DNA from 4 places in the Laceyella putida genome. Region 3 is predicted to be linked to each of the others. Evidence: riboswitches for the same ligand, from Rfam matches in the RefSeq annotation. Region 3 holds a riboswitch; each other region holds the start of a gene.
The links. A riboswitch is a leader RNA that binds a small molecule or an ion and turns the genes downstream of it on or off. The one in region 3 is predicted to bind cyclic di-AMP.
Positions count from the first base shown of each region.

Region 1: linked by a shared signal. The riboswitch ahead of ACFQNG_RS01810 (ABC transporter ATP-binding protein) and the one ahead of ACFQNG_RS08040 (cell wall hydrolase) in region 3 are both predicted to bind cyclic di-AMP.
Region 2: linked by a shared signal. The riboswitch ahead of ACFQNG_RS18475 (Na-translocating system protein MpsC family protein) and the one ahead of ACFQNG_RS08040 (cell wall hydrolase) in region 3 are both predicted to bind cyclic di-AMP.
Region 4: linked by a shared signal. The riboswitch ahead of ACFQNG_RS00345 (CBS domain-containing protein) and the one ahead of ACFQNG_RS08040 (cell wall hydrolase) in region 3 are both predicted to bind cyclic di-AMP.

Region 1 covers NZ_JBHTBW010000006.1:16,873-24,224, reverse strand. Annotated here, with positions in the region: gene smpB (SsrA-binding protein SmpB) at 1-301, shown strand, start outside; RNA gene ssrA (transfer-messenger RNA) at 395-759, shown strand; tRNA gene ACFQNG_RS01840 (tRNA-Thr) at 775-850, shown strand; gene ACFQNG_RS01835 (tetratricopeptide repeat protein) at 1,186-1,989, opposite strand; partial or broken gene ACFQNG_RS01830 (DUF3880 domain-containing protein) at 2,473-3,586, shown strand; gene ACFQNG_RS01825 (hypothetical protein) at 3,625-3,777, shown strand; gene ACFQNG_RS01820 (YmaF family protein) at 4,004-4,321, opposite strand; gene ACFQNG_RS01815 (hypothetical protein) at 4,605-4,814, shown strand; cyclic di-AMP (ydaO/yuaA leader) riboswitch at 4,943-5,107, shown strand; gene ACFQNG_RS01810 (ABC transporter ATP-binding protein) at 5,248-6,387, shown strand; gene ACFQNG_RS01805 (ABC transporter permease) at 6,408-7,019, shown strand; gene ACFQNG_RS01800 (ABC transporter substrate-binding protein) at 7,079-7,352, shown strand, end outside.
Region 2 covers NZ_JBHTBW010000072.1:11,393-18,744, forward strand. Annotated here, with positions in the region: gene kdpDN (KdpD-like non-kinase potassium sensor) at 1-120, opposite strand, end outside; gene kdpC (potassium-transporting ATPase subunit KdpC) at 126-692, opposite strand; gene kdpB (potassium-transporting ATPase subunit KdpB) at 715-2,751, opposite strand; gene kdpA (potassium-transporting ATPase subunit KdpA) at 2,770-4,455, opposite strand; gene kdpF (K(+)-transporting ATPase subunit F) at 4,479-4,559, opposite strand; gene ACFQNG_RS18475 (Na-translocating system protein MpsC family protein) at 4,765-5,100, opposite strand; cyclic di-AMP (ydaO/yuaA leader) riboswitch at 5,212-5,384, opposite strand; cyclic di-AMP (ydaO/yuaA leader) riboswitch at 5,659-5,799, shown strand; partial or broken gene ppsA (phosphoenolpyruvate synthase) at 6,345-7,352, shown strand, end outside.
Region 3 covers NZ_JBHTBW010000020.1:43,370-50,721, reverse strand. Annotated here, with positions in the region: gene ACFQNG_RS08065 (hypothetical protein) at 1-16, shown strand, start outside; tRNA gene ACFQNG_RS08060 (tRNA-Ala) at 190-265, shown strand; gene ACFQNG_RS08055 (hypothetical protein) at 853-1,083, shown strand; gene ACFQNG_RS08050 (hypothetical protein) at 1,162-1,854, shown strand; gene ACFQNG_RS08045 (hypothetical protein) at 1,945-2,343, shown strand; gene ACFQNG_RS08040 (cell wall hydrolase) at 2,972-3,646, opposite strand; cyclic di-AMP (ydaO/yuaA leader) riboswitch at 3,649-3,792, opposite strand; gene ACFQNG_RS08035 (hypothetical protein) at 3,939-4,133, opposite strand; gene ACFQNG_RS08030 (DUF421 domain-containing protein) at 4,155-5,003, opposite strand; gene ACFQNG_RS08025 (shikimate kinase) at 5,863-6,426, opposite strand; gene ACFQNG_RS08020 (3-hydroxyacyl-CoA dehydrogenase) at 7,293-7,352, shown strand, end outside.
Region 4 covers NZ_JBHTBW010000002.1:20,241-27,592, forward strand. Annotated here, with positions in the region: gene ACFQNG_RS00325 (hypothetical protein) at 1-545, opposite strand, end outside; gene ACFQNG_RS00330 (MMPL family transporter) at 518-2,044, opposite strand; gene ACFQNG_RS00335 (sensor histidine kinase) at 2,150-3,472, opposite strand; gene ACFQNG_RS00340 (response regulator transcription factor) at 3,469-4,170, opposite strand; gene ACFQNG_RS00345 (CBS domain-containing protein) at 4,354-4,890, opposite strand; cyclic di-AMP (ydaO/yuaA leader) riboswitch at 4,987-5,152, opposite strand; gene ACFQNG_RS00350 (ABC transporter ATP-binding protein) at 5,395-7,155, opposite strand; partial or broken gene ACFQNG_RS00355 (sensor histidine kinase) at 7,211-7,352, opposite strand, start outside.

The DNA.
Region 1 (7,352 bases), on a different contig from region 3:
GGAAATCTTCATCGTCGGGATGCACATCAGCCCCTTCGAAAAAGGAAACCGGTTTAACGTGGACCCCACCCGCACCCGTAAGTTGTTGATGCACAAGCGTGAGATCGACAAGCTGTTGGGCACCACCAAGGTGAAAGGCTTGACCCTGGTACCGCTCGACGTGCATCTGAAAAACGGATTCGCCAAGATCCAACTCGGCCTGGCCCGCGGGAAGAAGCTGCATGACAAACGGGCAACCGAAGCCAAGCGCGAAGCCGATCGCATGATTCAACGCCGGTTGAAAGAACAAAACATGCGATAAAAAAATTGAAAAAAACTCTTGCTAATCTTTCTATACCCTGCTATAATTTAAAACTGTGATCGATGAATTTCGCTCGACAAACGGTTGAATCTCGGGGGCGTTCTTGGGATTCGACGGGGATAGTTCGAGCGTCAGTAGCGAGCCGAGGGGTTGCGTCTCTCGTTAAACACGCAAATGCCAAAATGTAACTGGCAAAAACGAAAACCTTGCTCTGGCTGCTTAATTAAGCGACCAGGATCCGCTTCTCCATCGCCCATGTGGAGCTGCCGGGTCTCATAACTTAGTGGGCTAGCTGACTGATCGGCCACTGGTCGGAAGGCGAATCCTTAGTGGCTAGTCTCTATGAACGCCTGTCACTGGGCAGTCACAGGGGCGAACACTCAGTACAGTGACTGCGCTCGGAGAAGCTGGCGTGGCGATGTCTTCGGACAGCGGTTCGACTCCGCTCGCCTCCACCAGAATCAAATCAATATGCTGATGTAGCTCAGCTGGTAGAGCACTTCACTCGTAATGAAGGGGTCGCAGGTTCGAATCCTGTCATCAGCACCAAACAAAAGCCCGAGATTCCGGGCTTTTTTCGTGTGTAAAAAATGGATATAGGCCATTAGAAAGCGATCTTCTAATGAATTTCTAACGTTAGTCTGCTAAAGTGTTTTTTGATCTGAATTTTCCAATTGAGGAGCTGTCTTTTGGGGGCGTTGGAACTGAACTGGGGAACGGCATCGAAACCGTGAGGAGAAGGATGAACGGTGAGTGATTTGTATTGATGGAGCCGTTGTCTATGTGCACCATAAATCTCAAGTGAACTCGGTTCCAGTTTTTTCGGAAGCCGCATCTATGCTTCTTGGTGTACCCATTTGAAGCGACTTTGGCAGTGGTGTTGGTCATGATTTTATGGCATTATGCATGATCACTTTTTTCTTGATTTCCTCTTTGTAATGATGTTGATCTTCAGTGCTCAAGTTGCTCCAATCAATCAGTGTTTCTATTGATGTTACAAGTTCGGGATGATACTCCATCATCTTTTCAAAGTTCGTGAGCGCCCGTGTTTGCTGTTCTGACTTCATCAGCCAGTTGATCAACTCAACCCAAGCGTCAGAGTGTTCCGGGTATTTGGCTATATGTCGGTTCATTAAATCCATTGCGGCTTCCCTGTTCCGTATTTTATGGTGAGCTTCAAATTCGTTCCAGTTGATTTTCGCCTTATAATAATTTGATCGCCATAAGTTGGGGTATATGTTTTGGGCCGTATTGATCATCTTGATTCTGTCGGTGTAATCAAGATCGTCATTTTTTCCCAAGATGCTGGGTTCCAACATCAACTGGAGGGCTTTGATCTTTTGGGAAGTGGTCTCTTGGAGTTTTTGAATTTGTTGTTGGGTCTGTTCCTGTTGGGGGATAATGCTGTTGAAGTGGACTTTGACTTCTTCTTTTACCATTTGGGGGACTTTCGTGGATTGATAGTATCCAAAGATAGTAAAGGCCAGTCCACTGATCGTTCCGAGTGTGGCCAGCAATGTCAGGAAATAATTCATATAAGCAATGACATTGGAAAGATATCCGTCGTCTTTATTGTGCAAGATGGGATTCAAATCTTGGTTGTACGGCAACACGAATATTCCGATAATTAGAATCTGACAAATGAACACAGAAGTTGTGGTTATCATCACCTTTCTCTTGCTTTTCACTTTTCTTCCCCCTCATCTGTGTTGTCCGTAAAGAGGGCTATTTTTATTTTCACATTCTATTTTCGGGTTTTTCTCGTCACAATGAAAAATACGCCCTCAATATAAAAACAACATAACATCTACTATTTAATACCAATCAGTTCGCTTGTAAATGATTTGACCAACACAACTTGCGCATATACATACAGACCGGTCTGTATGTATATTATAATATGAATTTTAATAAAAGTATACACTTTTCGTTAATTTTGTGGGAAAAATCGTATATTTTAAATTTGTTGATTTAGATTGATGAATCTGGCGCTTCCTTTGGTTTGGGGGGATTGTTTTTACTAATACCCAACATTTATTTTTGCACCAGCATTTTATCTATTTCCATCTTGGATTTTCAATGAGCTTTGTAAGGGACTGGTACCGCGACACAAAAGTTTCCCTGTTCATACTATGGTTTAAGACTGATATAAAGAGAGGAAGTGAAAAGAGTTGAACATTCTCTTTCTGGAGAGTCACCCGATCTGGATCTACGGTTTGCCAAACGGTTTTAAGGATGCGGGGCATACGGCTATCGTTTCCGGACCCCTTCAAAGAAACAGTATTTTAGATATGATCGATGAATTCCAACCGGATCTTTTGGTCTCCATGGGATGGACACATGAACATACGAAGGAAAAGCAATTATGGATTCATCACGCTGCCGAAAAATCAAAAATACCACTAGTCTTTGGGCAACGGAAGATCCGCTGCATACAGAAAAATTTTCCCTCCCATTAATTAAACGAATGAAGCCGGACTTTGTGTTCACGGTTACGCCGTCTATGTGCAAATTCTACAGGAAACAAGGTGTCAAAGCGGCACATTTAGATTTTGCATACCATAAGCGTGTCCATCACCAAGTTAAACCGGTGGATAAATATCGCTGTGATATAGCGGTTGTGGCAAATGCATATCCTGCATTTCTAAGAAAAAAACCGGATGTGTTCCGCGTATCTTCATTGCAAACGCTCATTTCCCCTCTCATACGCAATAACATCCGCATTGATTTTTGGGGAGCCAATTGGGAATATATGAGGGAGTTTATTGGGAAACAAATCCCCCGTAAATGGATGCACGGATATGTGGATTATACAGAAGCAAACAAAATCTATAGCTCAGCCAAAATCGTCATTGGCCTGCAAAACTGCACAGATCAATTGACACAGCGGACTTATGAAATTCTCGGTTCAGGAGGATTCTTGCTGACATCAGACACCCCCGCTGTTCGTAATAAATTTCAACCAATAAGAGAGAGCAAATGAAGAGATTTGGCAAAGAAGCGGTAAAAAGCGACACCTATCGGCATAGAGCGGAACAAATGTTGAGGGTGTTGAGAAAGGAAGGCATTTTAGTGAAAATGCACAGATCACCCCGGAGAGGGAAAATGATCCATTATACGGATTTTATCAAAGAGAAATTCACGATCCACGTGGTGAAACAAGGGGATACACTATGGAGTATTTCTCAAAAATATGACGTTCCAATGAAACGAATCATGAAACTCAACAACTTGCAAACAGGTCGCATTTATACGGGACAAATGATAAAAATTGGAGAAAAATAACAGATTTATTCATTGTGACTGTGATACTTTCACTGCTTATGAACTATAAAAAGTCAACCGGTTGTCGGATGGCGCGCATTGGGGCCGCGTTTGGGATGGAGGTCGTCGCATGGAGCCCGAATTTGACCCAAGAGAGGGCCGATGCCGCAGGAGCGCGTCTGGCCGGCTCACCCATTCGGAAGCTGTCCTGAAACGATGGCACCACGTCACGCGGCAGCTTGGCATCATCCGAACGTAAATCCCAATGGTGAGCGTGATGTGGATGCATTCGCATCTCAGAAGGAGAAAAAGATTAAAGACCATGAGGATCCCCCAAGGTCTTTGGATATCTGGCAATTTCATATTAGGTATGGAAGAGAGATGCAAATAGAATGTTTGAAAGCACAGAGTGTTCTTTCATCGCCATAATCGTTCCAACTATACAAGGGGGCGGTCAATAAGCGTAGTAAACACGAATCTGTGAACATGACCGTCATCGACTGTAGTGACTCCCCTTACTAAATGTACGTGTTTTCCCTTGCCGACAGGTATGGCCGGGCCTGTTTTTATAACGAGTTTGTGATGATGGTCAAGAAAGTCCGTATTCACCGTTATAGTGTGAATGTGATTTCCCCCTTTTAATGGGATCGCTTCACTGGTAACTCCGGCAAATCGGTGATTGTGTCTGTCTTGACCTTGTTCGGCTAGTTTTGTGCTGCCTAAAAATTCATGAGTATGTCTTTGTTGTCGACTCATCATTTACCTCCGTATCATTTTTTTTGAATTTGTTCCATGATTGATGACAGTATATGGATGCGACGTTATATCTGTTCTTGTACGTGGGATTTTTGTGTATCTGCCTATCGGACCATTGGCAAGTTTGACCAGAAAAAATCAAGACGTACAAGTAGACAGCGACGGTGGAAGGAGCGGGGACGGGATGGGGGGCTATGGTGGGGGCCGCCGGCAATTCTATCGCATGCGCATTCTCCGGGTTCGGTGATTCCGTCTTTGTCTCCTGGATGACCCCTTGCTATCCATGGGGCCGATGGTTGGTGACATTGGCGAGGAGGTGAACTGTGTCCAAGGCTCCCGATGCCTTTCCTTTTATGGCTTCCCATGCTTAAGCCGGAAAAAGGAAGCGCAGGGTGAAACCTTCGTGGATCGCCAATGCGGACGGGCGACAAGCCAATGGGGGATGAAGCCCACTTCCGGCATTTTGCCAAATCCCGAGACCGACCGGGCATGAGTCTCCCACCGCATAAATGAAACGATTTCGGTTCATGTACAATTTCGAAAGTGCTTTATCCGATTTTGCAATAACATCGATTTATGTTATAATACTAAAAATTCATCAACTCTACCCCTTGATAACAGTCATAGGAAGGGCCGAGTTCTGCAAGCCCATGGGGCGTTGCGGAAGCGGGGGAACCAAAGTTTGGGGTGAATGGCTTGTGTTGTGCCAGCAACACGGCTTAGGCGGGGAAAATGGGAACCCGCCGAATCCGACAGCTAACTTCGTAGGCGAATCAATATGATTGTTATGCACTTTTCCTTTTCCCCAAAGCGCAGTGGATCATATCGCAAAGTATGAGGGAGCTATCATTCCCTTATTTCCGAGTGTTGAGCTCGGTTTTACCTTCGATTGTCTCGGGGGCGAGAAAAAATAGAAAGGAGAGCAAATGACAAATACAGCGATTCAATTTATTGAAGTGTCCAAATCATATGAAAAAAATCCGATTGTGAGAAACCTTAACCTCCAGATTCCCAAAGGCAAGCTGGTGACGTTGATCGGGCCGTCGGGTTGCGGGAAGACAACCACGTTGAAGATGATCAATCGGCTCATTGAGCCCACAACCGGACGCATCACCGTAAACGGTGAGGATATCAACCGGGTGAATGCGGTGGAATTGCGGCGTCAGATCGGTTACGTCATTCAACAAATCGGCTTGTTTCCGCACATGACGATTGAAGAGAACATTACCCTGGTGCCAAAGCTCAAAAAAGAGGACTCTACCACTTTCAGAAAGAGGGTGGAGGAACTCCTCGACTTGGTGGGGATGGATCCGGCCCGGTTCCGCTCAAGGTATCCCCGCGAGCTGTCGGGCGGGCAGCAACAGCGCATCGGTGTGGCCCGGGCCCTGGCGGCGGACCCATCCATCATCTTGATGGATGAGCCGTTCAGCGCATTGGACCCCATCAGCCGGGAACAGCTTCAAGATGAGCTGGTCAAGTTGCAAAACACGTTGCACAAAACGATTGTGTTTGTCACGCATGACATGGATGAAGCCTTAAAGATCGCCGACGAAATCGTGCTGATGAAAGAGGGGGTGATTGTCCAGCGGGATGTGCCGGACCAAATCCTTCGCCACCCGAAGAACGAATTTGTCAGGGAGTTTGTCGGGGAAAAGCGCTTTATTCATTCCTCGCTGTTGTCCAAGGCAAAGGATGCGCTCACCAAGGCGATCACCGTCTCGCCGATGCGCGGACTTGCGGAATGCATTCAACTCATGAGGCGCCACCAGGTCAATGGCTTGATCGTGACCGATCAGCAAGGGCGTTATTTGGGCGTGATCGGCGCGAATGAGATTTATGCCCATTACAACAATGAAGGGCTGAAAGCGAAAGATGTCATGTCCAAGGATGTGGAACCCATCCATTCCGAAACCCCCATGCAGGACGTGTTGCCCCTGTTGAACGGACGGGAGCGGGGCTTCATACCGGTTACCGACCAAACCGGCAAGCTGGTGGGTGTCGTCACGAGGGCGAGTGTTCTCAATGTCCTTGCGGATACCCTGATGGAGGAGGCTGAGGGGGCTTGAATTTGTTCATTGAATCGTTGATGAATAATTGGGAGGACCTTCTTGCCGCATTAGGGGAACACATCTACTTGTCGCTGATTGCCATCATCATCGGTTGCATGGTCGCCATCCCCGTCGGCGTGGTCATTACGAGACATGAGCGGTTGGCCAAGGTCGCCCTGATGATCGCTTCCGTCATCCAGACCATTCCCAGTTTGGCTTTGCTCGGTTTCTTGATCCCCATTTTTGGGATCGGCACCGTTCCCGCGATTGTGGCGCTGACGCTGTACGCGCTGCTTCCCATCATGCGGAACACGTATACGGGCATCAAAAATGTGGATCAGGCATTGATTGAATCTGCCATCGGGATGGGGATGACGAAACGACAGATTTTATGGATGGTGGAGCTTCCGCTTGCCAGGCAAGTCATCATGGCGGGGGTTCGCACGGCCACGGTGTTGACGATTGGCGTAGCCACTTTGGCCACTTTCATCGGCGCGGGCGGGCTCGGGGATATCATCATGCGCGGAATCAGCATGATCGATGCACCGACCATTTTGGTGGGAGCCATACCGGCGGCCCTGCTTGCCATTCTCTTTGATTATGGATTGCATGGGTTGGACCGTCTGTTCACGCCCAAAGGGATGAGATGAATCGGATCAATAGCCAAAAGGAGTCGATGTGATTGATATGCAAAAAAAGAGCTGTCTCGATGCCAAAGCGTCCACTTAAAGCGGCGTTGGTCATATTGGTGACACTGGCGCTGACGGTGGGTCTGTTGGGGTGCAATGTCAATGCCTCTTCCGATACCGTAGTCGTGGGCGGCAAAGATTTCACGGAGCAGGACATCATGGCGGACATGATCACGCTCTTGATCGAACAGGACACGGATCTGAAAGTGAAGAAGAAAACGTGGCTGAACAGCAATGTGATATGGAATTCAATGAAAAACGGCAACATTGACATTTATGTGGAATATACGGGAA
Region 2 (7,352 bases), on a different contig from region 3:
ACCAACACCGGGAGCCGCCCCAATATAAATTTTGAGGCGGCCCTTTTTCATTTTCTCGATCTTCGCTAAAATTTCTTCCGGACTTAGTCGTTTATATGTTTTACCGTTACTGTTTTCCATTCTATTCACGCCTTGGCTTGAATCAGCTTTTGCAGATCCATGTTTAATTTTAATACATTGACTCGGGGCTCTCCGAAGATACCCAGTGCCCTTCCCTCAATATGCTTATTCACCAGTTGTTCCAGTTCCTGTTCGGATAAACCAGTCGCTTTGGCCACGGCTGGAATTTGGAAGCTGGCTGCGGCAGGACTAATATGCGGATCAAGTCCTGAACCAGAGTTCGTAATCAAGTCCAACGGGATATCATCCACTGATTTCCCCGGATGTTGTTTTAACCACTCTTTTGCCGCTTGTTCTGTGCGTTTGATCATCTCATTGTTTGAAGGGGCGTAGTTGGGCGTCCCAGAAGCGGCCGCATCATAGTTGATGGAAGAAATGCGACCGTGGAAATAACGGGGACTGGTAAAGGATTGCCCGATCAGTTCCGAACCGATTGCTTGGTTTTTCTCATTGTACACCACACTGCCATTGGCCTGATGGGGGAATAGCACTTGGGAGATACCCGTCATCACGAGCGGGTATCCCAAGCCAAAGATGGTGATCATGACAATCGCTAAACGAATGGCATTCATGGGTTGGTTCCTCCTCTGAATTTTATACAAATAAGCCGACAAACAGGTCGATCAACTTGATCCCAATAAATGGCGCGATCACACCACCCAAGCCGTAAATGAGCAAGTTGCGGCGAAGCAATTGGACGGCCGGCATCGGCTTGTAAGCAATCCCCTTCATCGCGAGCGGGATCAACAGGGGGATAATGATGGCGTTAAAGATCAAAGCAGATAAAATTGCGCTCGTTGGCGAATCCAACCGCATGAAGTTGAGGGCTTCCATCTGCGGGATGGCCACGGTAAACATGGCGGGCAAGATCGCGAAGTATTTGGCAATATCGTTGGCGATGCTGAAAGTGGTCAGAGCTCCACGCGTCATCAGTAGCTGCTTCCCGATGGAGACGACCTCAATGATCTTAGTTGGATCGGAATCGAGGTCGACCATGTTGGCCGCTTCCTTGGCGGCGACGGTTCCGCTATTCATCGCCAATCCCACATCCGCTTGCGCCAGGGCGGGCGCATCGTTCGTGCCATCGCCCGTCATGGCGACCAATTTCCCTTGCGCCTGTTCTTCGCGGATCACCCGGATTTTATCTTCCGGCTTCGACTCGGCGATAAAGTCGTCCACACCCGCTTCTTTGGCGATGGTGGCGGCGGTTAACGGGTTGTCCCCCGTGCACATGATCGTTTTGATCCCCATTTTGCGCAGTTCATCAAATCTTTCTCTCATGCCCGGTTTGACCGTGTCTTTTAAGTAAATGATGCCGATGATCTCATTTCCCACCGATACGGCAAGTGGCGTCCCGCCCTGTCCGGCAATGTTTTCGCTTTTCTCCTTCAGATCAGCCGGCACTTGTCCTCCCAACTTTTGAACGAATTGCTGAATCGCATCCACGGCCCCTTTGCGGTAAGAGATGCCATTCACATCCATTCCGCTCATCCGCGTTTCGGCTGCAAAGGGGATGAATTCCGAAGACTCATACGGTCCGGGATCTACCGTAAAACCTTGGTTTTTGGCCAATTCCAAAACGGAACGACCTTCCGGTGTTTCGTCTTTAAGGGACGAAAGAACAGCGGCTTCCCGCGCTTCTGCCTCCGTGTGGGAGCCGACCGGGATGAATTGTGCGGCCATCCGGTTCCCAAAGGTGATGGTGCCCGTCTTGTCCAAAATCATCGTATTGATGTCGCCTGCCGCTTCCACTGCTTTACCGGACATCGCCAACACATTAAACCGGGTGACGCGATCCATGCCGGCGATCCCGATAGCTGAAAGCAAGCCGCCAATGGTTGTAGGAATTAAGCAAACCAAGAGCGCGATGAGGGTGGCGATTTGCAGTTTCACCCCGACGTAACCGGCAATCGGCAACAGGGTGACGACCACCATTAAGAAAATCAAGGTCAATGTGATGAGCAAAGTATTCAAGGCCAGCTCATTCGGCGTTTTTTGGCGCGCAGCCCCTTCCACCAAGGAGATCATTTTATCCAAGAAAGATTCCCCCGGATCAGCGGTGATCTTTACCTTAATGGAATCGCTGACGACTTTGGTTCCCCCCGTAACGGAGCTGAAATCGCCGCCCGCTTCCTTGATGACGGGTGCCGATTCACCCGTGATGGCCGATTCGTCGATAGAGGCCAATCCTTCAATAATCTCACCGTCTCCAGGAACGAGATCGCCGGTTTCCACCAATACGATATCGCCTTTACGTAACTGAGTGGAGGAAACCTCTTCGATGGCGCCTTTATCGTTAAGCCGTTTGGCAACGGTATCCGCTTTGGTCTTTTTGAGCGAATCTGCTTGCGCTTTTCCTCTTCCCTCAGCAAGCGCTTCAGCAAAGTTGGCGAACAGAAGCGTAAACAATAAGATGACAAAAACCGTTACAGTGTAGCCCAGTTGATTTTGCACTCCAAAATAACTGGGCATCAAAATCATCAATAACGTGATGAATGCGCCCACTTCCACCACGAACATGACGGGATTGCGCATCATGATCAGCGGATTTAATTTTTTAACACTGTCAATCAGGGCCTGTCTCACGATCGGGCCTTGAAACAGCGATGGATTTTTCGCTTGTGTTTTCATCCTCTATTCTCTTCCTTTCTAACGAATGGATAGGAATTCAGCGATCGGTCCCAAGACGAGCACAGGGAAGAAAGTGAGTGCCCCGATGATGAGTACCGTGCCAAGCAAAATCGCCCCAAACGTGGTGTTGTCCGTGCGGAATGTCCCGATCGTCTCGGGCACCGGTTGTTTTTGCGTGAGCGAACCGGCGACAGCCAGCAGAGCGATGATGGAAATATACCGACCCAATAACATGACCAGTCCGGTTGAGATGTTCCAGAATGGCGTGTTGTCCCCCAACCCTTCAAACCCGGAGCCGTTGTTGGCCGCGGAGGAAGTGAACTCGTAAATCACTTGTGAGATGCCATGGAAGCCGGGATTGCTGATCGCGTCCGTCCCCAAGGGAGTCATGAAAGCAATCGCCGATGGAACCAAGATAATGAGCGGATGGACCAACAAAGCGATCACGATCAATTTCATTTCACGGGGTTCGATTTTGCGGCCCAAGAATTCAGGTGTCCGTCCGACCATCAAGCCTGCAAGGAAGACGGCTAAGATTGCATACATCAACATGTTGACAAAGCCAACCCCTTCACCGCCAAACACGTTGTTCAGCATCATCAGCGACAAGGGAACCAACCCGCCAATCGGGGTGAGCGTATCGTGCATGTTGTTGACTGTCCCGGTGGTGGCCGCTGTGGTTACAGTAGTAAATAAGCTGGACAGCGGAATGCCGAAGCGCACTTCTTTCCCTTCCATGCTTCCTTGTGCTGTGGAGAATCCTAGCTTATTCAGTGCGGGGTTTCCAGCCTGTTCCGCGCAATAAACCACTGCGAGCAATACAAGAAATATGGCCAGTATGGTTCCAAAAAGCACCCAACCCTGCTTGCGGTTTTTCACCATCCGTCCATAAGCGAAGGGGAGGGCGGCCGGGATGCACCACATGGATAAGATCTCCAAAACGGTGGAGAGCGCATTGGGATTTTCAAAGGGATGAGCTGAGTTTACCCCGAAGAACCCACCGCCATTGGTACCCAAGTGCTTAATCGATTCCAGCGAGGCAACGGGTCCCAAGGCGAGTGTTTGCGTTTTCCCTTCCAATGTCGTCACCGTTGTGCTGGAGTCCAATGTTTGCGGTACGCCCAAGGCGACGAGCAACAAGGTGACGATGATGGCCAGTGGGAGCAATACCCGAACATTGGCCCTGACATAATCCCGGTAAAAGTTACCAATGGTTTTTCCCTTGGTAGCTAGTGCGCGAATGATGGCCATGGCCACCGCCAAACCCGTAGCGGCAGAGGTAAACATCATCATGGTGATGAAGATCATTTGGGATAAGATCGATAAGCCGGACTCGCCGCTGTAATGTTGCAAGTTGGTGTTGGTCATAAAGCTGACGACGGTGTTAAAAGATAACGTGGGTTCCATATTGTCAATTTTGCCTGGATTGAGAGGCAAGAACGTTTGCAACCGCAATACAAGATAGGAGATGCCAAGCAAGGTCGCGTTGGCAAAAAGCAAGGTGAGGGCATACTTTTGCCAACCCGTTTCATCCACATTTTTTATCCCGCCTACGCGGTAGATGAAATTTTCAACTGGTGAAAAGAAGCGGTCCAACTTGGTTTTCTCTCTAGAAAAAGCGAGAAACAAATATTTCCCGAGCGGGATCGCAATCATGAATAACAAGAGAAGAACGATCAAAAACTGGAGAATGGCGTTTCCCATTGACTAAAGCCTCCTGGTTTTTATTAGAATTTTTCTGGATTGATTAAGGCATATACCAAATACACAAAGACGGCCAACGTCACCGCACCGATCAACCAAGCCACTATTGTTCACCCCCTCCTTCCATCCAGTTGCACCAGTGCGCAAAGCCATAAAAGAGCGCAAACGAGGCGATTAACAAAACAACCATTGCGATATCAAGCATGGTGATCTCTCCTTTTTTAATTAGAATGTGCAACAAAGGGCATTTTTACCAATTTGCCAGACCGAATTTAAAAGGAATATAGAAGCAACAGAATATGAAAAGGCTTATTCTGTTGCTTCATCAAGGATATAAACGAGGCGTATTTTTTCATCAAAAGGATGAAAGTCAAAAGCCAATAATTGAATCCGGGTATGCAGGATCTGTTCCAGTTCGCATTCCAGCCTTTCTTGACCCTGTTCAAACAGCTTGCGGCGGATTTCCCTTACATGGGTCCCTTTTAGGTCGAATTGAAGCACATTTTGTTCCAATGTTGTCAAGATTCCGTTTAGTTCGATGATGAGTAAGTCGTCTGAGTGCAGCGAAACCCTGACATGCTTTGCTGATTTCCCTGTCATCCTTTTTTGGTGTGTTCGAAATAGGTTAACAAGCTCTCTCTTCATCCCCCTCACGATTTGCCCATACGCATCCCCAAATGATGGTTGAACCAAGCGGTTTTTAAGCATTAAAAAACCAACAGGTGGTTATCCTGTTGGTTTTTGCGCAACAAAAATAACCCCCCCCTCATCACGCTTACGAGGTTAGCTGTCGGATTCGGGTGTTGAGAGTCACCCTACTCATGCCGGTGTCTACGAACCTTGCATGAGATTCACCCCATGTGGAAGAAATCATTCGCCTCCACGATTGGTTCCCCCGTTCCATGACCAGGATTCAGCGATCATTGGGATTGCATTTCGTATGAAGTTGAAGTTATCTTACTCCTTTGGAAAACAAATGTAAATCTTTGATTTAACCTAATTAAGGTCGATTTTGGTAAGTCAAAGAAAATGTAAGCGCTTAAATCGAGTTGTTTCTTATCCAATCTCTTATTTTCATTGGCTTGATAGGCTAGTTATTTTCTTGCCTTAATAACGAATTAATCTCAAAAATAAAATGTTCTTTTGAGAAAAATAGCTTAAAAATATGCTTGTGTAGGAGTAAGATATGTTTAAAAGTAAATCATGGTCTATTCGCTGAATCCGTCATGGAGCGGGGGAACCAACATTGTGGCGTCAAGCCACTTGGGGTGAATCCATCTAGGAAGGGCTACTCTTGAGGCCCGAACCCGACAGCTAACCTCGTAAGCGTTTTGGGAGGGTGAACCAATGGTGATTTTTCGGAACACTGGGTAACCCCGGTGGTTTTTTATGCCTTTTTACAGGATGATTCACTATTTAAGATGTAAAAAGGGAGAAATGCATGAAAGAGATACCAGTGAGATCAATGCCTATCCTGTTTAAAGACGGTAGGAACATACAGGGAGCGGGATTGCAACGGAATTTTTCCCTGCGCCATTTAACGATGATATCCATTAGCGGGAGTATCGGTACGGGGTTGTTTTGTCAGCGGAAGTTCGATCCATACGGTGGGACCGAGTGGGGCGTTGGTTGCGTATGCCTTGATTGCAGCGCGGTCTCATCAAGTCAGAAATAGATACCGACCTGGTCGTTGATATGATTTATACACTTGCCATGCAGTTAGTGAAGGAATATTACCGGACCGGATCGGACGAGAATATGCTTAAAAAGGCTAGCGATATCCTCAAAATCATTAAGGAAGGAATCGCAAGTGTTTAAGGTAAAAACCTGGGATAACTATCTCCAAAGAAATAAGAGAAGCTTGAATTTATTATAGAGGGGATATATGTATGACTTCATATGTGCTTGGTTTTCAGGAGATCGACAAAACAAAGCTCATGGCAGTCGGGGGAAAGGGTTTAAACTTGGGGGAACTATCAAGGATTGAGGAAATACGGGTACCAGAGGGTTTTTGTGTCACCACCGAGGCTTATAAAAGAACCATCGGACGTAACAGAGAGTTTAACGCATTACTGGATCAACTCGCACTGCTAAGAGTGGAAGACAGGGAAGAAATCAGTAAAATCAGCAGAAAGATTCGCAGGGTTGTCGAAGAAGTGGAAATCGACCCGGACATCGAAGAAGAGATCATTCGTTATCTCTCAGAGCTTGGCGAGAGGCAGGCTTATGCCGTACGTTCCAGTGCCACGGCCGAGGATTTATCACTTGCTTCCTTTGCGGGCCAGCAGGATACGTATTTGAACATCATGGGAAAAGAGGAGATCCTGCAACATATCAGCAAGTGCTGGGCTTCACTGTTTACAGACCGGGCGGTGATCTACCGCATACAAAATGGATTCGACCACCGCAAGGTCTATTTATCTGTCGTGATCCAGCGGATGATTTTCCCACAGGCTTCAGGGATTTTGTTTACGGCCGATCCCGTCACCTCCAACCGGAAGGTGCTGTCAATCGATGTAAGCTTTGGGCTTGGCGAAGCGCTTGTCTCCGGCTTGGTGAATGCAGATAACTATAAGGTGCGAGAGGGAAGAATTATTGAGAAGACAATCTCTACCAAGAAATTAGCCATTTATGCATTAAAAGAAGGCGGTACGGAGGAACGGGAGGTCGAGCCCGATCGTCAGAATAGGCAGACGCTGACGGATGAGCAGATTTTGCAGCTGGAGCACATGGGTAGAAAGATCGAGGCCTATTTTGCCTGCCCGCAGGACATCGAATGGTGCCTTTTTGAAGATGCGTTCTATATCGTGCAGAGTCGGCCTATCACTACCTTATATCCAACACCAGATGTGAACGATGGGAAAACCCATGTGTTTATGTCATTCGGCCATCAGCAA
Region 3 (7,352 bases):
CCAAGAGCCTACATGAATGATTCGATTGCCAGAGATCAACCGTGAGGATGTAACCCTTTTCTCAAGGGCTTCATCGGTTGGGAAAAGGGTTTACCATTGAACAGAAAAATAAATTGGACGGAATGGTAATTTATCTGTTGACATTCGCTTTGACTCTTTATATAATAAATCTTGCAGTCAATCGAATATGGGGCATTAGCTCAGCTGGGAGAGCGCTACACTGGCAGTGTAGAGGTCAGCGGTTCGAACCCGCTATGCTCCACCAAAGACAAACCGCGAGATTTCGCGGTTTTTTGCTTTTCTCAGGAATTAGAAAAGGGCCAAACTAGGCCGTTTGACCACATTTTGACCACACACTTAAGGTAAGTAGAATGCGGTAGAAGGCATTAGATGCACTTGCAAAAATAAATTGATACTTGAGGAAATCATTTTTACAAATTAAAAAAGGCTCCTATTTTACATATAATTGCAAGGAAGAGTCTTTCATTTTATGCAAACAGTCGTGGCAACAAAAGAAAGGGTTAAATAAGTTTTCATTTTGTATCAATGCCTATAATGTGCGGTGGACAAGTTTCCACCAACAAAAGCCGTTGGCTAGGTATTAGATGGATATGAAATAGTACCAATGTAGACTGTCTTTTTATATTTATAATTTTTATTATCCTATGATATTTATGATTTTATTTTCATAAAGATGCAATCATAGGTAAAAATTGTGGATTTCGAAAAACTTTTGTAACGATTCATAAATATAATAACTAATGAATGGTCTTTGAAAGGGATGGAACTAAATTATTGATGCTGATAAGATTGACTTGATATTTCATCAATAATCGTTTAGGAGGTTTTTGTATGTTCAGGATTTTGACAGGATCAATCTTTTGTCTGATATCTTCAATCTTATTTACAACTCGTTATATTGCTGCTGCAATTTTAAATGCTAAATTCGAAGTGGGATCGAATTTCCCTTATTTCCTTGGATTATTAGGGAGCGAGTTGCCAATTGCAAGTTTCATTACGCTACTCATTGGAGTTGTTTATATCATCTGGGGAGAAGTCGAAGTGAGAAAGGGAGTAAGATGACATATGTTTAATCTTTGTCGGAACGTAAAGGCGGTGATGCTTTTACGTAGAAATAAAACAGTATAGGAGAGATGTACGTTGTTATTGTTTGAGCGTAAAGTTGTTCCATTTATTTCAGCAATAGGTTTATCGTTCTCTCTTATTTTAAGTTCGTGGGGATCAGTAAACGCAGAGGAGTCAACGCCTGATGGATTGCCAACCCCAACCGATTCCGAAACTATAGCAGTATATGAAGTGGAAAATGGGCAGATTGTACGTGAAGTATCAATTGAAGAGTACCAAGCCATTCAAGAAACACCTGCAGGTAATTATACTGCAAACAACAGTGTAACTACACGAGATGTTAATGGAGCAGTTGCAATCTACCGCCAGGATGTTCGCACAACTTCAAGACAAGCGGTTGGCCGAGTATCCAGAATTGTTGAAAATAAGACGAGCTCCCCAGCAACATATTCAATTTCTTACTCAGCTACACGCGGAGTTACTTACTCAGTATCTGTGAGTGGTTTAGATGTACAAGCTATCAAGAACACTTTAGGAGCTTCTTGGACAATTCAAAGATCGGTTACTGATAATGCAACGTTGACTGTTAAACCTGGTTATAGAGGTTGGTGGCATTTTGACGCAAATGTAAATGTAAGCAAAGGCTACTTAACTAAAATTGGACAGGGCGGTGTCGTTATTAGTAAGAGATATATTACAACAACTAGTCCTAGAACAGTTAGTGGAATGTTGGATGGTTGGTTAGTTGCTAAACAATCCAAATTATAATAAATTTAATTAGTTAATATTTTGATAGGTTCTAATAGTTAGTATTCTGTGTAGCAAGTTGAGTATAATATCATAATGTGCGGTATAAATATGAGTCAATGGAAACTTCGTATTTTAAAGCCAGGAGAAAAAGAAGTAATATCTAATCCAAGTTGGGATCAGATTAAATCAGTCTTGGATCATGTGGATGGATACAACCTTGATAACGTTTCTTTGTTTTCCGATGAGGCCGGAGATTTAATGGTTGCTGGGGGAGACGAATACAATGGAATTAGACTATATTATGTTTCCTATTATTACGATGGTTACAGCGAAGATTTAGTTAATCCTTCTGTATCAAAGAAAGATGAAGAGCATATTAACATTACAGTTCAAAAAGTTGGAACTGACATACTCAAACGATATCTTGTTGAGTATAAGGACATGATTAAAGCTTTTAAACATTTCTTTGAAACGGGAGAACTTACAAAAGATCAAGAATGGGAATAAGTAACGTAATTGGGGAAGATATATTTTCACCCCGTCTAGTATTGCTAAGGGCCATCATTAAAGATGGTTCTTATTTTGGTTTAATTTTATTGTTTAAGTAATGTTCAATAAAAATAAGCAGGATGAAGTCGATGTGAAGCTCATTTTTACCAGGAATTAGGCAAGACCACCGCTTGACCACATTTTGACCACACACTTAAGGTAAGTACCTTACGCTAGAAGGCATTAGACGACATAGTTTTATAAAGATTAGGGGAACACCTCAGCTGTACTATTACTACAGTATCAGGTGTTTTGTTTTTTAATGAGTGTATTGTTTTACTTGTTCGCTTTCTCAGGAGGATTGTAGTTTCTTTTTTAATTAGCATTTGCGGAGCATCTTCACAGATCAATTCTAGTTTAAAAAACCGAATCTAGTAACTAGACTCGGTTTGATTGATAGATTTAATTTATAGGGGTTGTAGATTGAACAGAGCTTTTGCTTCGCTCTATAAATTTCTTGTAAATAAAATTTACGTCCTGAACATAGACGCTTTCCTCTGGAATGTTTTTTTATTGCCTTTCAACAAAAAGGTTGTTGACCTTCTTTGTCAACAACCTCATTCAGCTTTCTGCAAGGGTAAAGGAATTACTCCATAAATACGTGTTTCCCAATTTTAATAGTTTTCATTTTCTTGGAGCGATTTTTCATCCACTTGGAGGATGCTGTCTCAGGATTGTAGTAGTACAGAGCACCTTTTGTGGGATCCGCACCTTGAATCGCCTGATATACAGCCTTGTATGCTGAATCATTTGGTTTGAGGTTAATCTGTCCATCAGAAACAGCGGTAAAGGCTCCTGGTTGGTAAACGACACCTTTTACCGAATTGGGGAATATGTCCGAATCAACACGGTTCAAGATCACTGCTGCCACTGCAACTTGACCTTTATACGGTTCACCGCGGGATTCACTGTAGACGGCGCGGGCAAGCAAGTCAATTTCTTCTTGGGAAAAAGTCGCTTTTTTCAGTGCGCCAGTTGTTTCCGGGCCAACGATTCCATCAATCCATTTTAAGTGATATTTCTTTTGTAATTTGATGACCATATCCCGGGTATAGGCATCATAGACGCCAGTCACATCTTTATTATAAAGACCCAGTTGTTTGAGTCGTTGTTGCACATCTTTCACTGAGGCAACATTATTTTTTTGGCCAACTTTTAATAGCGCATTGGCTGCATCCGCTTGATGGTAAGGTGCCATTGCCACCCCAAACACCACTCCGACAGCGAGCCCGCTGGCCAGAAATTGTTTCAAGCGTTTCATCAAATCCTCCTCCTTTTTGCCTCCGAGGTTAGCTGACGGGTTCGGGATTCGGAGATTTCCCGGCAACTGCCATCACAGTTGCTTCACCCCAACAGAAGATTGCATTCCCCCGTATCTGTTTACACAGAATTCGGCTTAGGATTTTTTGAACCGGTTCAAAATAACCTTTCTCATTATAAAGAGGGATTTTATATATACTCAATAGTAACTATCTGGGCTTAGATGAATCATTTTCCTGTTAACAAGGAGTTATCCACCTATCGGCAAAGTTTGCCTGTTTTTGAGTCCACTTTCACATGGTGGTTTTCCCGTCCATCCCCTTGATGAGGACATAGAACACGTCGACACCTTTTTCCTTTTTCAGCTGGATGGATTTGACGGTTCCCTTGCACTGCTTCAAAGCGACGGTTTTCACTTGTTCTTTGGATAATGTTTTCGCCTCTTGCTTCGTTTCGATTTTCGTTGGGTGGATCTGAGCTGCGTCCACCGAATGATGAGTGGTTAAACTCTAGTGGTTTGTCTCTTCAATCATTTGCTGGAGTTGTCGGGAATACCGTTCATATAACTTTTTTGCTTGCTGGTCTTTTGTGGACAAGCTAAATATGTCCAGATCAGCTTTGCACTTTTCCAAAGTGGTCAACAATTTTGCTTTTTCCTGCGGTTGTTGGACTTGATGTTGATCATCATAACAATCCACATATAGTTGTCCTTCTGAGTCTACTTGCCCCAAAAAAACATGTTCCGACGCGATGCTTTTCTTCTTCAACTCCGCCTGAAGCCATTCGCGGGTCAATCCTCGTTTCGCCAATTCCTCATCTAAAATAATGCCATCCGCAATCACCACATACGGGATCTCTTCTTTTGTTACTTTCAAACCTAACATTTTTGGCGTGATTGGTTGTAACTCTTTGTACACAAAGGCGTTGATATTACCATCTGGTTCAATCACGGCGATCTTGATATCGGAAATGTGAAATATGCTTCTCTTGCGAAGCTGTGCCATCAGCTCATCAATGGTGATCCGTTCCTTTTTCAGATTCTCTTCCAACACTTTCCCGTCTTTTATCAAGACCGTTGTTTTTCCATCTATCCATTCTCTGATTTTCTTACTTTTAAGCTGTAAAAACTCCATTCCAATCGCGACCGAAACCCAAACAATCAGAGAAACAATTCCCAAATGCCAAGTGCCATCCGTTTTCGATGGAATAGAGGCCGCCAACCCCCCAATGGTTATGCCCGTTATGTATTCAAAAGGTGAAAGCGTGCTTACTTGCCTCTTTCCCAATAATCTTGTCAATACAAACAGGATGATAATCGCGCCCAATGTCCGCAATACCACTGCTATCCAATCCGGCATCGTTTCTCCTACTCTCGCGTAAATATTCTAAATTTATTTTGATCACTTTCCATTCAATCTATTCATTTATCCGATTGTATGACTGGAATTCATTTGTTTGGGGATTCTACACAGTAAGGATAAATCTATAAGAGGTGTTTTTTTTGAAAAGACAATTGGCAATATGGGGCGGTTTTTTGGTCGGAATCCTAACTGTGTTTATTACGATATTTACGGGCATCCAATTTTCCACAAACAGGATGGTATTAAATTTCAGAGGTCGTCGAGATCAAAGTCCATATTCTGATGTTTACTCTAATGCATGTACCGACGTTCGGCGGGTTGGCAGAGAATGGAGTTGAATTGTACCAACCGAAGTCATCAAAATAAAAGAGAGGATGTGAAAAAGTGAATGAGAGAAATGGATGGGGAAAGTGATATCTGGCATCGCCTTTGTTTGGGGAGAGGCGATGCGAGTTTTGTCTAATCTACCTAGCCTGTTGGACCGGAGCGGACAGTCTTTTCCTCCCTGTCGAAACAGAGAACAACATGGCCGACCGCCCGGAAAGCATATTCACAGAAAGCCGCTTTCACCAAAAAAGCCAGGGATATATTCCTCTGACTTTGAACCAGCGGACTTTCCTTTCTGATCCTTGCAAATCATGGCTTGTTTCGCAGGCATTCTCCGCTCCAGTCGCTTCACTTGGAATAAAATCAATGACAATATAAATACCTGCGGCAACAATGTCTCCCAGGCCCCCAGCCAATTGACCCGAGGGAGGGTACTGGAAACATGGGCCGGTAACCGATCCGCCACTTGCAAAGCGTGGATGCTTTCACCGAGAAACTTGAAGCAAGATCAACGCCAATTCCCGGGAAATTAGTCCTGCGGTTGGTAAATATCCCAGGTGATTTTGATGGATTCAGCGATATGATCCGCAACCGTTTCAGCATCCTGATCATGGATGCGAATTTTGGAATTATGAAGGGAATAGGCATCTAATCTCTTCAGAAATAATTCTTCAATTTCGTCCAATGTTTTATTTTTAAGAACAGGGCGGCTATCGATAATTAAAGGTAGCCGACTTTTCCAAGAGTCCCAAGATAAATCAAGAAAATACACAATACAATGGGATAAACAAACCTCTCTGACTTCTTTCTGCAGGTAAGCTCCTCCACCTAGCGAGACAATTTTTAAACGAGTGTTCATACAAGTATCGATGATAAATTCTTTTTCTATTTGGCGAAAATAGGGCTCTCCAAATTCCTGAAAAATCTGGGGGATGGGCATCTTATAAGTTTTTTCAATTTCTACATCTATATCAACAAAATCACGATACAGCTTCTTTGCAACCAATTGGCCAATCGTGGTTTTACCTACACCCATAAAACCAATGAATACAATATTTTTTTCGCGAAGGGGGATTTGTAAATTTTCTGTCATAAAAACCGACTCTCCCAACTGTTACGGATATTGCCTTAAACCTCTGCAACGGACTCGTTTTTGTTTAATGACAACTATAGTATGAAAAAGTGTGTTTCTCAACTAACCACTGAATTTTTTTGGGAGAATGGATCGAAACTTACATCGCAAAGGACACTTGGCAATCATCGTAATCATAGCGGTCTTCAAGCGGCGTTATAATAGTAGGAAAAATATATTGGTTTCGTATATTCTATTTTATAAATAAATTGTTTTTGTCAACGCTTACAGTAGGGTCTATCATTTTAAAACCGGAGCTGGTGGTTCGTGAGTCATGTTCTGGCTGAACAGTGCAAGAATGGAGGAAATGGATCGACCTCTTTTTAGACGATATAGCCATTTGTCTAAGAGGGGGGTCTTTTTTGCGTTTAAAAATGGGCGACTAAGAATGGATTCATTTCAACTGATATGTCCATGCAGTATCTATGCGAAAGTACATTTTTTTATAGTAGAATCAGTCGTTGCCTGACTATATTGGATCAATTTCAATAAGATCTTGCCGTTTTCAGGGTTGATTCACAAATGAATCAATTCGATTCGATTTTGAATCGAAATGAAAGAGTGCGATCGCTATTTCCCGACTTTCCTCTAATCGTGTCAATCTAAGTCCATCTTAGATTGGGTATTTATTATTGGCATGAATCTTGCTTGTTTTTTATACAGAGGATGAAGGATTTATCAATCTTGATCGGTGCGGTACAGAATACCCAATCGAAATATGCCTATTTTTTTCAAAATGATATTTTTAAAATGCGATATGAGTGTTTGATATGAAGAAATTCTATTAATCAATCTTTATGATTAAATAGATGTGGGGGGTTGAAATCATGCTAAAAACCATCGCAGTCATTGGCAGTGGCGTGATGGGACGAGGAATTGCCTATACG
Region 4 (7,352 bases), on a different contig from region 3:
CCCTGCGTCATTTGGGTGGCCGCATAACTCATCTGCTTTTGGGCGACAGCGATCTCCGCCAAGCCGGCATTCGCCTTTTTCATTCCCTGGGCGGTTGCGGACAGGGACCTGTTCAACGCATTCAAGTTGCTTTCCAAACCCGTCGCCTGGGCCGACAACTGATTGCTTTTGTCTTTGATTTCTTCCGCATGGGGATCATTCGGGTCCAACTTTTCCGCGGTTTGATTGATCTGCACGGCCAACCCCTTGATTGCCAGCACTTGCTGTTGAAGCGAATTCGCCCCGGATGCAAGCAGGTCCAGCCCGTTGGATATTTTCAGATACTCCCCCAACAACTTTTCATGATGGCTGGAGATTTTTTTCAACCCGCCATCCAGTTGGGCCAATCCTTTGGCCAATCCCGGTTGTTTGGCGGTCCCTTGGTCCAGTCCGGTTTGAATCCGCTTCATCGCTTGTCGCACTTGATTGAGCCCATCTTGGGCCGCCGCCGTTCCCTCCACCAATTTCCCGACTTGATTCAAGTCGCCATTGGTTGCAGCGCCCACCTTCTCTGAAGCTTGGGATAACCCTGATGAAATCTCATCCAAGCCATCCGTCGATTTCTCAATCCCGTCTTCCACCCCTTTGGTTTGATCATTGAGATGAATGATTCGATCGGCACACCTCCAGGCTGGGTTGGGCCGTATACCGTGTCCACACCCGGAATCCAGCTCAGCTTCTGGTGGAGTTCATCGAGAAACGCCAGCGCTTCCGGCGAATCCAACCGCTTATCGGCTTTAATCACCACGGTCGTCGGCAATGTCTGCCCAGGTCCGAAACTCTCAGCCACGATGCGAAATCCCCGCACCGACTCATACTTCGGATCCACTTCCTGCAGGCTGTCAAAAGACAACTCCCCTTGATAGAGGAAAAGGAAAGCCGACAATAAGACAACCAACAGGATCGAGATGGCCGGGCGCTTGACGGAGAAATGGGCCAATTTACTCCACAACCCATTCTCCCCGTGCGCATCCAGCTTCTTGGCGGGCCAGAAAATCGCTTCGCCCAGAACCGCCATAAAGAACGGGATCACCGTATAGATGGACAATAAGAGAAACGCGATCCCGATCGCCACAGCGACGCCCGATTGATACACGCTGAACTTGGAGAATCCAAGCATGCTGAATCCGATCAGCACAGCGAGCCCACTGAAGAACACCGTCTTGCCCGCTGTACGGTATGTGGCCGCAATCGCATCCGCAATCGAGCGCTGTTTGCCAATCTCTTCTTTAAACCGCATAAACAACAAGATGTTATAGTCAGTGCCGATGCCGAATAACACCAAAATCAAAAAGGTTTGCGTCGTGTTGGCGAACGGAAAATCAACCGCCTCCACCAAATGCGACACGACCCCCATCGAAACCACGTAAGTTAATCCCACGGTGAGCAATGAAATGATTGGCGTGATGGGAGAACGGAAGATGATGATCAACACCGTCACGATAAACATCACAGTTAAAATCTCTGTTTTCTTCACTCCATCCAACGAGGTTTGCGCGAAATCCTCGTTAATGAACTCATTTCCCGTCAAGTATGTGTGAACCCCACTCACTTTCACTTCTTGTGCCAGCTTTTGCCGCAATTCGGCTACCGTAGCCTTGCCTTGTTCGATGGTGGCGACCGCCATCACCGTTTTTTTGTCTTTGGAGATCAACTGCCCTTCCGACTCTTTACTGGAAAAGGGATGCAAGACGGAACGAACCTGAAGCCGTCGGTTGTGTTCCAACTTGATCAGCTTCCGTTCGATCGCTTCCAGTTGCCCTTCCGTCAGCTTCTTGTCTTCATGGAACACAATCAAGGCATTGACGCTTTTCTCGCCTTGGGCATGTTGATCCATCTCCGCAAGCAGGTCGGAAGCGATGCGGGACGTATATTCAGCCGCAATTTCCGGTTGCCCTTTTTCCCTTACCAGCTGATCGGTGGAAGGCATCGTGACAAAAAGCGCAACCGTCGTGGCAAGCCATAACAACAGCAACAGCCACTTGACCTTAAGGACCCATTTCATCCACCCATCTCCTCCCTTGACATCTGACTCACAAGTCAGTTTATCAAGGAAAAATAAATCAAATCTAAATCAAATATGAAAAAAGCTAAAGGAAATGAGTCGATCTTATGGATGCGCGATCGGAATGGCAAACCTGACTCCCAAACCGCCAAGGTGTGACGGAAATGCTTCCATTTGTCCGCCATGGCGTTCGACAATCGTGCGGCTGATGGCCAATCCCAACCCGGTCCCGCCCGTTTGCGCCTGGCGGGCCCGATCCACTGTATAAAATTTGTTGAACAAGTGCGGAAGTTCCGCTTGCGGCACCCCGATGCCATTATCTTCAATCTGAAAATACGCCATATTCTCTTCGACATAGCCAACAAAATGAATCATCAAATCGTCTGCCTGCGCATAGCGCACAGCATTGCTGACCAAGTTGGCCACGACTCTGCGCAACCATTCCTCATTGGCGTCGAGAACGGTCGTTTCCCCAAACAGGTGATGGGCACGGAACCCGATGTCCAACCCGGCGCATTCCGCTTCATACTCTTCCGCGATGGAACAAAAGAAGGTGTCGGCGCGGATCAGAGACGTTCTCATGTCGATCAGCGCATATTCCTGTTTGCTGTATGCCGAAAACTCCTCCACCAACTTCTGGATTGTCACCGTCTTCGTCTGCAACAACCGAAAGGTTTCCCGTTGTTTGGCCGGATCCTTCACCACCCCCGACTCCAACAACTCCAAAAAACCCTGGATGGTGGTCAAGGGCGTTTTCAAGTCATGCGCGATCGCAGTGATCATATGCAATTGCTCTTCATACGCCTGAACCAACCGCTCTTCCATGGCGTGCACATGCCGGTATAAATCGCCAATTTCATTGCAGCGCTTGTAGGTTAGGGGAAGAGGCTTCCGCTTTAAGCGAATTTGGGCCAGGCGTTTGTTCAACGCTTGGATCGGCATGGTGATAAAATGATGGAAATAGATGACAAAACTGATGATCAAAATGATCAACACGGGGATAAAGGCCCAGACCGTCCGATTGATCAAGGAGTGAACGCCAAACTCCATCAACCGGGGCTGGCGTATGATCTGAAGCTGACCCGTCCGCTGATGGCCTTCATAAATCGGAAGTGAGAGGCTCACGGTGAATCTGCCGGGTTCAAGCTTTCCCGCCATGAACGAACCGGCTTTCCCCCGATACTCCAACCGAAGCCTTCCATCCGCCACCATTTGCTCCAGCGCATGACTTAGTGCGGTTGAGTCATGTTGCAGCCACTCCACCTTGCGCACAATCTCAAAATTCTCCGTGACAAGCGCTTCCGATTGGTCGGCCACTTGCCGGATAAACACATCTTGGACATATAAGAAAAGAAAGCCCACCAGCCAGAGAAACACCAGGATGGTTAAAACCAAAAACAACAACGGGATTTTGTACTTCAGTTTCATCTGTCTTCTCCACTTAACAGAAACTTATAGCCGACACCCCAAATGGTTTTGATCATCGCGCTCCCTTCGCCCAACTTTTTTCTGATGTTTTTGATGTGCACAGTCACGGTATTCAGATCACCAATATTGTCATCCCAAACGCTCTGATAAATTTGTTCCCGGGTCAATACCTGATTATGGTGTTGGTAGAGAAAATGGAGTATCTGAAATTCCTTGGTGGACAAATCCAGTTTGTCCCCGTTCAGAAACGCTTCGTATGTCTGTTCATTCATGTGGAGGCCTGTCGAAGGCGAGTCCACTCCTCCATCCCTCTCCGATTGAAACATCGCCAACCGCTCCAAGCGCCGGAAGTGAGCTTTTATCCGCGCAACCAACTCTTGCACACCAAAGGGTTTGGCGACATAGTCATCCGCGCCGATCTCCAAGCCAATCACTTTATCAATCTCCCGATCCCGGGCGCTGAGCAAAATGATCGGCATATGATAACGTTGCCGAATTTTCCGAATGGTTTCCAGCCCATCCATCTCCGGCATCATAATGTCCATCACAATCAGATCGATGGGATGCCGCTCTACCGCTTTCAGCGCGCACCTGCCATTGGCGGCCGAAAACACTTGAAACCGCTCATAGGTGAGTGCCTCGGTTAACAGCTGGATAATATCTGGATCATCATCAACAATAAGGATATTTCTTGCCATAGGGACCTCCCGTTTCCTGGCGGTCTTGTTTGCGGTTACCCGCAGCATGTTCCCAACACAAGCTTATCACACCTTGATGAAACAAACCCGTCCCCCCGGCCCCAACAGGCCGCCACATGAGGCTTCCAAAAAATCAGCCCCCTTTTTCATACAGGGGGCTGATTTTCACTTGCCACTTGCTGTTCAAGTTCGCCTATGAAAAAATTTCTTGTGCTTGATGGTTCCATTTTTGCCTTCCCTTGTTTTGCCGGAATCCATTCCCTGATCCCTGGTGCGTTGGTATTCGGCCTCAAAAAACTCAACCACTTTCTCCATCATCACTTTTCTGGTCAAAATTCCGATGAATCGGCCTTTCAGATCGATGATGGGGGTAAACGAACGTTCCAGCAAGACTTCAAAAGCAAAAGATAAAATGGAATTGGCCAAAATGCCCAAATAGCTTTTGTTCATCGCTTCCTTTACCGTATGTTCTTTCAATCCTGTAAAATCACCTTCCTGTTGGTTCAACTGCAGGATGAAATCCAATATGTTGGTTTTGCTTATCACTCCCTCCACTTTTCCCGCGCCATTGATGACGGGTACAGAGCTTAATCGCTTTCTCGTCAATACCAAGAGAGCCCGTTCCAACGAACAGTCCGGGTCGATGATGGTCACTTGCTCCTTGGGGATGATGAGCGTGGCAATCTCTTGTGAAAATAAATACGAATCCTTATTAAACATAAAAATAACCCCTTATATCGCAATAGAGTCACAAACCGGTATTCGAAAAATGAAAAACCGCAGAGCGGTTACTCTGCGGGCGTCTGCCACAACAAATAACCCCCTCTCATCACGCTTGCGAGGTTAGCTGTCGGATTCGGGCTGGAGAGTAGCCCTACCCAAGCCAACAATGATTCGCTTGAGATTCACCCCATGTGGAAGAAGTGTCTCTTCTCACGATTGGTTCCCCCGTTCCCTCAATGGGATTCAGCGAGCTTTGGGATCGATGTCGGATTTTTCATCGAAGTTGAAGTTATCTTACACCGACAGTAAGTGAAAGTAAATGCCCCCATGGGTTTGGCTCTTCCCCATTTTCACTTTGCCAGCCCATGTAAGCGCTTAATTATCGTTGTTTCTTAATGAATCGATGTTTATCTGCCCCTTCGCGGCCCACACACCCGCCCCCCTTTGGGAAAAGCCGAAAGCGCCTGGGCAAGTTTACCGCTTGTCCAGGCGCTTTTCCTTTTACCTTATGTCGTGCTGCAACTCCCATTTGAATTGTTGTTTCACCAGTTTTTGATACAACGCATGATTCGCCAACAATTCCTGATGAGTCCCCATGCCGGTGAGCTTTCCTTGTTCCAGCACCAGGATTTGGTCCGCGTCCACAACCGTGGACAAGCGGTGGGCAATGACCAGCGTGGTCCGCCCTTGCATCAGGTTTGAGAGCGCCTCCTGCACCACTTTTTCCGAGGTGGAATCCAAGGCGGATGTCGCCTCATCAAGCATCAAAATTTGCGGATCATGCAAGATGGCGCGGGCGATCGCGATGCGTTGCCTTTGCCCGCCGGACAACATGATTCCCCGTTCTCCCACTTCCGTATCAAAACCGTTTGGCAAGTTTTTGATGAATTCGTCGGCATAAGCGAGCTTGGCCGCTCTCTCCAGCTCTTCCTCCGTTACATCCCGATCCATCGCATAGCAGATGTTCTCCCGAACCGTTCCGGCAAGCAAAGGGCTTTCCTGTGACACATAGCTGATAGAGCTCCGCCACTCTCTGAGCCCCAGTTGGGACAGCGGGGTGTCTCCCAAGCGGATTTCCCCGGCCACCGGATGATAAAATTGCTCCAACAAGGAAAAGAGCGTCGTCTTGCCGCTGCCGCTCGGGCCTACAATCGCGGTCACTTTGCCCGGTTGAACCGTGAAACTGACATCATGGAGCACCGCGTCGTGACCCGGATAGGCAAAGGTCACGTGATCAAAGTGGATTGGTTGGGCGGGAACCACGGCAGAACTCTTCGCTTCCACATCCTCTTGTTCATGCTCCAAGATCTGGAGCAGCCGTTCTGTCGCTCCCATCGCTTTCTGCACACTGGTAAAAAAACGCGTCAACATGGTCAGGGGTATAATGATCTGGAACAGGTACAGGATAAACGCGACCAAATCGCCCGCACTCAACGCACCGGTTGAAACACGGTACCCACCATAGCCGATGATCACCACCAGCATGAACATCATCACGAACGACATCAGCGGTTGAAGCACGGCAGTCAATTTGGCTTCTTTCAAACTCACTCGCAAGAGATGGTCGATTTGCTTTTCCCCATGTTTCTGTTCCACCGCTTCCGCCACATAGGCTTTGACCAAGCGAATCTCTGACACCACCTGGGTGAGCAGGCTGGTGAATTGAGCGGTCTCCCCTTGCAACCCTTTGGAAATGTTATACATTTTGCGCCCAATGGGCCGCATGACCAGAAAGATGATGGGAACGGAAATCAGCATGACCAATGTCATCGACCAATCCAAATACAAGAGGATGGCAAGGGAGCCAAATAACGAGACAATCCCCGTGAAAATCGAAACCAATTGCTGGCTGATCAAGTCTTTGATGATAGCCGTATCGTTATTGATGCGACTGATCGTCTCCCCCGACCGATTTCGGTCAAAATAAGAGATCGGCAAGTTCAAGGTTTTATGCCACAATCGTTTTCGCAACTTGGCCACAACCATTTCCCCAAGATAGGCCAAGTAGTAAGTGGAGAACCCCGACACGGCCGATTGCACGACAAACGCCACCAGCAAGGTCAACACAGTCTGAAGATCAAGCGTTTTGACCGTCATCACATCGACGATATCTTTGGTCAACCACGGCACAACCAAGCCCGCCACGGTTGACACCAAACTCAATCCCAGCACGAGGCCGATCAAGAATTTGGGCAATGACTTCACATCGATCAGTTCAATAAATCGTTTGATATTTACTTCCAACTTAGGATTCCTCTCCATTGATGTCCCTCCACATTTTATGTCTTTTTCCTCTCTCTTTTTGAACAAGTCGGCATCACATGCGCGGTTTGAGCGGCAGGTGGATGGTCATCTCGGTACCTTCGCCCAACTTGCTTTTCACCTTGATCGAGCCATGGTGCCGCTCGATGATTTTTTTGACGATGGCCAGCCCCAGCCCACTCCCGCCGATTGAACGG